DNA from 2 places in the Oceanobacillus sp. FSL K6-3682 genome. Region 2 is predicted to be linked to the other one. Evidence: predicted binding sites of a transcription regulator. Region 2 holds the regulator's gene; the other holds the start of a gene.
The links. Region 2 encodes LexA, which represses DNA repair genes until DNA is damaged. Its sites were predicted from a motif close to CGAACATATGTTCG; they were not measured.
Positions count from the first base shown of each region.

Region 1: the regulator LexA is predicted to act here: its motif matches at 2,905-2,918, upstream of recA (recombinase RecA).

Region 1 is NZ_CP150263.1:2,836,652-2,841,919, forward strand. It holds gene rny (ribonuclease Y) at 1-1,078, opposite strand, end outside; gene recA (recombinase RecA) at 1,793-2,836, opposite strand; gene MHH51_RS14215 (competence/damage-inducible protein A) at 3,065-4,312, opposite strand; gene pgsA (CDP-diacylglycerol--glycerol-3-phosphate 3-phosphatidyltransferase) at 4,309-4,887, opposite strand; gene MHH51_RS14225 (RodZ domain-containing protein) at 5,266-5,268, opposite strand, start outside.
Region 2 is NZ_CP150263.1:2,689,007-2,694,274, forward strand. It holds gene tkt (transketolase) at 1-1,228, opposite strand, end outside; gene MHH51_RS13430 (DUF896 domain-containing protein) at 1,330-1,563, opposite strand; gene MHH51_RS13435 (recombinase family protein) at 1,632-2,282, opposite strand; gene lexA (transcriptional repressor LexA) at 2,760-3,380, shown strand; gene MHH51_RS13445 (hypothetical protein) at 3,551-3,814, shown strand; gene spo0A (sporulation transcription factor Spo0A) at 4,033-4,815, opposite strand; gene spoIVB (SpoIVB peptidase) at 5,200-5,268, opposite strand, start outside.

The DNA.
Region 1 (5,268 bases), 150 kb from region 2:
GATTTATATCTTCACCTAATTCAGCCGCCAGCAGTCCTGACAAGTAAGCAACTTCCATTGAGTGCTTCAAGACATTTTGACCGTAGCTTGTACGATATTTCAAACGACCCAGAATCTTTACAAGATCCGGATGTAATCCATGGACTCCAACTTCGAATGTTGTTTCTTCACCCACTTCACGTATATATTCATCAACATCACGTCTTGATTTTTCAACCATCTCTTCAATACGTGCCGGATGAATTCTACCATCTTGTACAAGTCTTTCTAATGCCATTCGTGCGATTTCACGCCGTATCGGATCAAAACCGGAAAGAATAACTGCTTCAGGGGTATCATCAATAATTAAATCAATTCCTGTTAATGTTTCTAATGTACGGATATTCCGTCCTTCTCTACCGATAATGCGGCCTTTCATCTCATCGTTTGGCAAGTTCACAACAGAGACCGTTGTTTCAGCAACGTGATCAGCTGCGCATCTTTGAAGTGCAAGTGATAAGATATTTTTCGCTTTCTTATCTGCTTCTTCATTCGCACGATTTTCAGCTTCTTTAATCATTACCGCTGATTCGTGCTGTACTTCTTTTTCGATACGCTCTAAAATAAGTTGTCTCGCTTGTTCGGTTGTATATCCTGAAATGCGCTCAAGCTCAGCTTGCTGCTCGTCTTTCATAGCTTCCACTTTGCTTTTCATTTCTTCAATTTGTTGTTGTTGTTCCACTAAAGTTTGTTCTTTCTGTTCAAGCAGAACTTCACGTTTGTCTAATGTTTCACTTTTTCTGTCCAGATTTTCTTCTTTTTGCATCAGACGATTTTCTTGCTTCTGAGCTTCCATACGACGCTCACGAATCTCATCTTCGGCTTGCTGACGAAGCTTGTGATTCTCATCCTTTGCTTCCAGAAGCGCCTCTTTCTTAGCAGCATCTGCATTTCTACGTGCTTCGTCCATAATTTGTTTAGCTAATGTTTCCGCACTAGAAATCTTAGCTTCTGCAATAGATTTACGTACCAGATAACCAACAACAATACCGACGACTAGAGCAAGCAAAATGGAGATGATAATAATAGCTGTGTTCATAACTTCACCTCCTATTGCCTATAAAATTGTAAATTGCGTATTTGTCGGCATATCACATTTTCAAATGCATTAAAATAAAGGTAATTTCATAATACAAATTATAAAATTATACACTATTAATATTAATTCTCACCAGCCTGAATGTCAAGGAGCACCCGATATATAAATTAAAATATATTCGAAATTTTGTTATATAGTTTGTTTATAAGAACAAACCCCTGCAAAACATCCTATAGTTTAAGAGTGTGCTACTCTTGACGAAACGCCGATGATATCAGGTTTCCGGTATACATTTAGCTGTTCCGAAATGTGTTATTTCCTCCCGTTTTTGACATTCAGAGCTGGGTATAGTATTCCTGAACTTCAGAACAAAAGCGCAGAGCGCCTGCTTAAAAACGTAGAGATTGCGCCCCCGGTCTTTGGGGGTGGTTCGACCTTGGTCGAACTTCCTTTACTTTAAACCGATGTTGACTTTCACCCACAGGGCATAAGTGCGACTTTACCTCTGTCTACGCCTGACGGCTTGACAATCGCTAAGTCTTCTTTATCGTAGGGCGTGACGTGAAATCTCTAAAGTTTGGCGCTCGGAGCTGGACGCGGCTATTTTTCTATAAATAGTTATCCACAAGGCAATAATTCTATAATTTCCTGGCAACAAAAAAACCATAGCACAGATGTACTATGGTTTTTGAGTGAGGTACAAAGCAGGTTATATTAAAGATCCAGGCTTTCCTGCTCTTCTTTTGATTTTTCTTCAGGCTGTTCCAAGTCTTTGTCGAGCTCATAATGATCACGAATTGCTCCGCTGATTTCTTCAAATAATGCTTCATTTTCCTTCAGGAATATTTTAGCATTCTCTCTGCCTTGACCTAAACGGTCTCCATTATAAGAATACCAGGCACCGCTTTTTTGTACGATATCAAGATCCGAGCCAATATCAAGGACCTCTCCTTCTTTGGAAACACCTTTACCATACATAATATCTACTTCAGCCTGTTTGAACGGAGGTGCTACTTTGTTTTTCACAACCTTAATACGGGCTTTATTCCCTACCACGTCATTGCCAACCTTAAGTGTTTCGGCACGGCGCACTTCCAGTCTTACAGAAGAATAGAATTTTAATGCACGGCCGCCGGGAGTAGTTTCTGGATTTCCAAACATAACGCCTACTTTTTCACGGATCTGGTTAATAAAAATAGCTGTCGTTTTTGATTTATTAATTGCCCCTGAAAGCTTACGAAGTGCCTGCGACATTAATCTTGCCTGCAAGCCGACATGAGAGTCTCCCATTTCCCCTTCAATCTCTGCTTTTGGTACAAGTGCTGCTACAGAGTCTACAACAACAATATCTACTGCACCGCTTCGAACAAGCGCTTCAGCAATTTCCAAAGCTTGTTCTCCTGTATCCGGCTGCGATAGCAGAAGTTCGTCAATATTAACGCCTAAAGCTCTTGCATAGATGGGATCTAATGCATGCTCTGCGTCAATAAAAGCTGCCTGACCACCTTTTTTTTGAGCTTCTGCAATAGCATGAAGCGCAACGGTAGTTTTACCGGAAGATTCCGGACCATATATCTCTACTACTCTTCCTTTCGGATACCCGCCAATTCCAAGAGCTACATCTAAAGCCAATGAACCACTTGGAATAGTTGCCATCTTAGGTATTTCATGTTCCCCCATTTTCATAATAGAACCTTTACCAAATTGTTTCTCTATTTGTCTTAAAGCCATATCTAAAGCTTGTTGTTTATCACTCACCGAAACTACCTCCTTTATCTATCTTTATCCATCATACAACGTTTTTACATATTTAACAAGCAAAAAGACGAATAAATGTTCTGCTATTTTTATATCAGATTTTACTTCAAAAATTAAAATCTATACATTCTTTTGTTCAAAAATGCCCAATTCTCTCTCTTATATAAACTGAATTATTAAATCTGCCTCTTTTGTAATAAAAATAAAACTTTCATTCACCTTAAAAAATTATTTTAAGTATTGATATAATAATTCAAAGCCTTTTAATGCAGCTCTTTCACGGATATTATTACGGTTTCCTGATAAAAGGATAGAGCTTGACTCTACAATTTTCTCTTCATCAAAAATAGCAATATAGACTTGTCCGACCGGTTTTTCTTCCTGCGTATCAGGACCGGCAACCCCTGTAAAAGAAATAGCCATTGGTGTATTTAATTTAAAAGCTGCCTGTTCAGCCATCTTTTCAGCACATTCCTTACTCACCACACCGTATTCAGCAATCCATTCCGGAGATAAATCTAATAAAGATTCCTTTGCAGATGTTTGATAAGTAATTAAACTGCCTGCAAAAACATTGGAGGCTCCAGCGGCTGACACAAGATTACTAGAGAATAATCCTCCTGTTAAACTTTCTGCTGCACCAATTGTTTTTTCTTTTTCAGCTAATAACTCAATAACTTTATTCTCAATCGTCTGATCGTCCTCACCGAAGCAGTATTCACCGATACGGGCTAAAATTTCCTGCTTTTTATCTGCGACCAGCTTTTGGGCACCTTCTTTCGATGAAGCACTTGCTGTAACCCGGATGACCACACCCTGATCCTGAGCAAGGGGAGCTATTGTCGGATTTGTCTGTCCATGAATCATATCTGTCAGTTCATGCTCCAGATTAGATTCGCCGATACCAATAAATTTTAAGACCGTGGATTGGATTACCTGCTGTTTGCCTGTTAAGTTTTCTAAAAATGGAAATAATTCTTCTGATGAAATTTGCTTCATTTCCCGTGGAACTCCCGGCAAAAAGAACCAATGTGTATCCTGATAATCTACATACATTCCCGGAGCCATACCAGCATTATTTTTTAAAACACTGGCGCCTTTAAATACTCGGGCCTGCTTGCGATTATTCGGCGTCATCGTACGGTTGCGTTCTTTAAAATAACTTTCTATCTTCTCCATCGTAGTCTTATCTTCTAGAATTTCAAGGCCGGTCATTTGTTCAAAACCTTCACGGGTTAAATCATCCTCTGTAGGCCCTAAACCGCCTGTGACAATGACAATATCCGAACGTGACTGTGCCAGCCGAAATGTCTGCTCGACACGATCTAAATTATCTCCCACTACGGTATGGTTATAAACATTAATTCCATAAGTAGCTAATTGTTCAGACAGCCACTGGGCATTTGTATTTGCTATTTGGCCTAATAATAATTCTGTACCTACTGCAACAATTTCTGCTTGATAATTTTTTGTCATTTAGAATCCCTCATCACATGCCAGTTTTTAACAAAATAGTCCACCCCTGAAATAATAGTGAACACTAAAGAAATATATAACATAATCGTACCAAATGGGAAGCTCATATAAGAAAATGGAAAATTATGCAGCAATAAAGAAGCTATGGCAATCATTTGTGTAGCTGTTTTTAATTTCCCCATACTCCCTGCAGCCAAAACAATTCCTTCACCTGCTGCAACCAGCCTTAATCCAGTAACTGCAAACTCTCTGCTGATAATAATAATAACAACCCATGCTGGAGCAAGCTCTATCTCTACTAATAAAATAAGGGCTGCAGAAACAAGCAGCTTATCTGCTAAAGGATCCATAAATTTCCCTAAATTGGTAACCAGATTATGTTTTCTTGCATAATAGCCATCTACCCAGTCTGTGCCTGCTGCAATAATAAATATCAGAGCTGCAGCAAAATGAGCAACGGGTAATTCTGCATTTCCAATATTCCAGCTTCCCCATGGAAAGGGTACTGCCAGTAATATCATAAAAAGCGGTATCATTAAAATACGAGAAAAAGTTAGTTTATTTGGTAAATTCATTTTATATCCTCCATTTTTTCTTATAGTACGTGTTCAAAAAGTCGGATAAATAGGACCAAGAAGTTTAATACGACTAGTTTTTTCTGAGCGGAACGTATGCTTTATAATACGTGAGTAACGCTCTTGGTGGGGCAAGTAATCGCAAATTTTTCGATGGGACGAGTAATCTCAGTCCCATCGGAAAAAGCTAGTCAACGCACTTCTCACGTGTTGCGGCGCCTTCTACGTTGTTGCCCACACGACGTACCCGTTCTTAGTAGAAGATCCTCTTATCGCCGCGTCATCTTTATTGGACTTTTTGAACATCCTCTTATAGTGCATCATGTGCATGAAGTAAACCCTCCCTTTCAGGGAGGGTTTACAGGTTACTTAATATAGTTA
Region 2 (5,268 bases):
GAACGCCAAACCAAACATTACGTCCGGCATAATCTTCTTTTGTAAAATCATTTTCATCATTAATTGTCGTTTTATTGGATCCTGCAAGGTCCGCACTTCCGCCAAAGAAGTTTGGAACAGCTTTTGCTACTGCATTTAACACTTCACCTGAAGAGGCACGTGTAGCAAGCTTTGATCCTTCCTCATACACCGGAAGACTTTCATGCCAGTTTTCAGGAAGCTCGCCTTTCAACGCAAGTTCAAACTGCTCACCTAATTCTGGATATGCTTCTTTATAAGCCGCAACAAGTTCATTCCATGCAGATTCTTTTTTTGAACCGTCAGTAACAATCTTTTCTTTGAAGTCGGCATATACTTCATCAGATACATAAAAATCTTCATGATTCCATTTATAGGCTTCTTTTGTTAACTTCACTTCATCTGCTCCAAGCGGAGATCCATGTGAAGCACTGGAAGCAGACTTATTCGGAGAGCCATAGCCGATAATTGTTTTCACTTCAATTAATGTCGGCTGGTCTTGATTTTGCTGTGCTTCTTTAATTGCCTGGCGGATAGCATCTACATCATTTCCGTCTTCTACCCGAAGCACTTGCCAGCCGTATGCTTTAAAGCGTTGTTCCGTGTTTTCAGAGAATGCGCGATCCAAATCACCATCTAAGGAAATATCATTTGAATCATAAAGGGCGATCAGTTTGCCTAAGCCGAGATGACCGGCTAAAGATGCCGCCTCATGAGAAATCCCTTCCATTAAATCCCCGTCACTGACAATAGCATATGTATAATGGTCTACCACATTATACGCTTCTTTATTATAAGTAGCACTAAGATGTGCTTCAGCCATTGCCATTCCAACAGACATAGCAATCCCCTGACCTAATGGCCCTGTAGTTGCTTCCACACCGTCCGTATGATGTACTTCCGGATGCCCCGGAGTTTTAGAATCCCACTGACGGAACTCTTTTAAATCATCGATAGACACTTTATAGCCGGATAAATGCAATAGACTGTAAAGCAGCATAGATCCATGACCAGCAGATAAAACAAAACGGTCACGATTGAACCATTTCGAATTTTTTGGGTTATGATTCATAAAATCTGTCCAGAGGGTGTAAGCCATAGGCGCCGCCCCCATTGGTAAACCAGGATGTCCGGAGTTTGCTTTTTCAATCGCATCAATGGATAACGTACGAATCGTATTAATGGATAGTTCTTCAATTTGTTGTGTCATTATTTTTCTCCTTCCACTTCAAAACATATTCTATTTCTATCTCTATTTTATAATGAAATCCTTTACTATACAAGCTAAGTCAATATGAAGAATGTGAAGAATTAGTGTTTTTTACTGCGTTCCTGATAATCACGAAGCTTTTGCGGGGTAACATCATTACCTTCCGGATCAACTACTGTCATCCCTTTCAGATGATTTTTAAAAGAGCCTCGTACATTTGCTAAATACTCTTTACGTAATGTTTGCTGCTCATTTTTTTCTTCCTCTGTTAATCCTTCATTTTTTGCTTTATTGGCTAAAATATTAATTCTATCTAATTTATCTTTAGACAACATATAACTTGTCCCTCCTTCTACTAAAAAAACAGGAGATAAACTTCCTGTTCTTCTATCTTACGCTACGATTAATTTTCATTCAAGGAATTGATATACTCCTGATAACGCCGGTGGATTGTAGCTTTTGATGCATTAAAGCCAAGACCGTTTAAAACCGTAGTGATTTCGTGAAACGTTAATTTATTCTGACGAAGCCGGACAATCTCTTCTATTGGAATTTCAGTACGCTCTCTTCCCGGAGACTGATTGATATGATTTAAATTTTTTTGAGGTTTATATCCATTTGATACAGCGCGGCGCATCCCCCGTTTTATTTTCATATTATGTAGTTTACGCTGATATTCTTCCACTATACCGACAATATTTAGCACCATTGAGTCAGCTTCATTTATCTCCAGCCTCCCCTCATGTGTAATTGTATAAATAGGGATATCCATTTTCCGCAGCTGATGAAATAAAGCAATTTTAGTATTTCCTCTACCTAATCTTGTCTCGTCTTGAATACAAAGACAATCAGCTTCTTGATGTGAAAAATAATCAAGAAGCTGAAAAATACCATCTCTATCTATGTCATAGCCGCTGGCCTTTTCCTCAATGCAATCCACAATAGTAAAATTTAATTTTCCAGCCAGTACTGTTAACTCTTCATATTGTCTTTGAAGTGATGTTTCCTGTGTTTCTTTCTCAGTACTTACCCGACAATAAATTATTGTTCTCAATATTTTATCCTCCAATAGCAAAGCCCTCTTTTTCTCATCTCTTAAGTAAAATGCATCTTTAAGAATACGTTCATAAGTCTAATAAAAATAAAACAGAAAATTTATTCATACTTTTAGAACAAGCACTTTAAACAATTTATTTTACCAACACTGCAAATTTTATTTACTCTCTAAAAAATATGCAAGGAAATTAGCCATACGGGCTAAAATATTTAAGCAGTAGTAACCATCATCGTATATAAAAATAATAATGCAATAATAAAAGCCACAATATAAAATGCATCTGATTTCATTAGTTTTTCAAACATATAAAAAACTCCCTTCAGTATTTTATAAGGTCCTGGAACAGTTGTTCTGATACCAGTATATTTAGAACAGTTGTTCTTGTCAATACTTTTTCAGAACATTTGTTTGTAAAATTATTATTTAAGTGCTATACTGTGAATAACAAATACCTATGCTAGAGGGGAGAAAGTCATGACAAAACTATCAAAAAGACAACAGATGATTTTTGACTTTATTAAAGAACAAGTAGAGCAAAAAGGGTATCCGCCTTCTGTTCGTGAAATCGCTGTTGCTGTAGGATTAGCTTCAAGCTCTACCGTTCATGGCCACTTAGAAAGGCTGGAGAACAAAGGATATATACGAAGAGATCCAACAAAGCCCCGCGCCATTGAGATTATGTATGAGAATGAAAACGAAGCGCCCAGAGACAAAGCTATTTATGTACCTGTAATCGGAAAAGTTACTGCAGGAATCCCTATTACAGCAATTGAAAACATTGAAGAATTCATTCCTGTTCCAAGCTCCTCAGCCGGGCCGGAGGATAATCTGTTTATACTTGTAATTGATGGAGAAAGTATGATTGAGGCAGGTATTTTAGACAATGATATGGTTATTGTCAAACAGCAAAGTTCCGCAGATAATGGCGATATCGTTGTAGCAATGACCGAGGATAACGAAGCTACTGTTAAACGTTTTTTTAAAGAAAAGAATCGTTTTCGCCTGCAGCCGGAAAACGCAACAATGGAACCACTTTATTATGAAAATGTTTCTATCTTGGGTAAGGTTATCGGATTATACCGTAATATTCACTAAAAAAAGTGTATTCATACAAGCTGAGAACATTTTGTCTCGAAGTCGTATAATTCCTAAAAAAGGTTAACGGACACATTTTAAAATGTGTCCGTTAACCTTTTTTTCTAACATAAAATTAGTCTGATCCTAATATGCTTTAAATAAAGTACAAGTTCAAGGAGTGTATAAAATTGACTGAAACGATGAAAAAGAAACGTTGGCTTTATTTTCCGATTATTATAATCAGCTTTGTTCTGGGAATTATCTATTTAACGAAGGTTGCTGACTACTTAACACTGCCATTTTTATCAACTCTTTTACTTATTGTGACTTTTTTAGAAGTCTATCCAGGCAAGAACTATTTTTCCAAAACTAATCTAATAAAAATTATTTCTGCTCTTTTGCTTGTAGCACTTGCTTTATGGTATCAGATTACTGTTTTTATTCTCGGCTAAATCAAATCAACAAAACGTTTAATACGGTCTTTTTTTACATTTCAAAAATCTGATGCTTACCATTCCTTATGTTAATCAAAAATAAGTAATATACCAACTTTTTCGAATATAAAAAATAGAGCTGTTTTAAATATTTACATTTAGTATATAAAACAGTACGACTCTTTACATCGGGTAAAAAAAATGATGCCGACTGTTTAATACCTGCCACCGTATTGTTATGACACCTTATGTTCCAAACGTAATCTGTCAGCCACCATTGCAATGAATTCACTATTTGTCGGCTTAGCTTTTGAAATATTGATGGTGTAGCCAAATAGAGCCGAAATGGAATCTATATTTCCTCTGCTCCAGGCAACTTCTATCGCATGGCGTATAGCTCTTTCCACCCGTGAAGCAGTTGTGTTGAACTTTTTCGCAATATCAGGGTAAAGTACTTTTGTAATAGACCCTAAAAGCTCAATGTCATTATAAACCATCGTAATTGCCTCTCTTAAGTACATATATCCTTTAATATGTGCAGGTACACCAATTTCATGAATAATATTTGTTATATTCGCTTCCAAATCTTGTTTTTTCCTGTTTTCTGTATTCGTTTTATTTACATTTGACACTCTTGGAATGCTGCTGCCCTGAACCTGCAAGATTTGGTCAGCCAGATTCTGTATGTCAAATGGCTTCAGAATAAAATAAGAAGCTCCTAAATCTACAGCTTTCTTCATTACTTCTTCTTGGCCAAAAGCAGTCAGCATAATAATATGGGGTTTTTTATTTAAATCCATTTTTTTAATTTCATTTAATACGGCAATACCGTCCATATGGGGCATGATTATATCTAATACCAATACATCTGGATTCTTCTCTTCAATTAGCGGGATGCAATCCCTGCCGTTTAAGGCTGTTCCAACTATTTCAATTTCTTCCTGTTCCCCAAAAAAATCCTCCATTAATTGAATTAACTCACGATTATCATCAACAAAACATACAGATATTTTACTCACTAAAAAATCCTCCTTTTGCTTTTTATGCACCTATTACATATTCTACAAAAAATATAAATATCCTCTTTAAAATCAAAAAACTTTTGATTTATTTCGATTTTCTTAAGTATTCTCTGTTTTTCTTTGTTTTTCACCAACTTTCGACACGATTTTTAATCTTTTTTGTATACGTTTTCATTATATCAGATAGTAATTGGATATAAAACACCTGTATCCATACACTGTACGCAACTTTAATCTTTATAATACTAACTCAACTTTCGCACCTGAGAATAAGCTTCTATACCTTCCTATTCCATGATGAGCAAGTTATTTTTTAAGCCGCAAAAATTGAGATACTAATCAAAAAATACTTGTAATGGCAATCACCATTACAAGTATTTTTTAAGCTGCATTCTGATTAGACTCAGGTTTGATAATGCCGGCGTCCTCAAGCATCCATTCGATATGAAC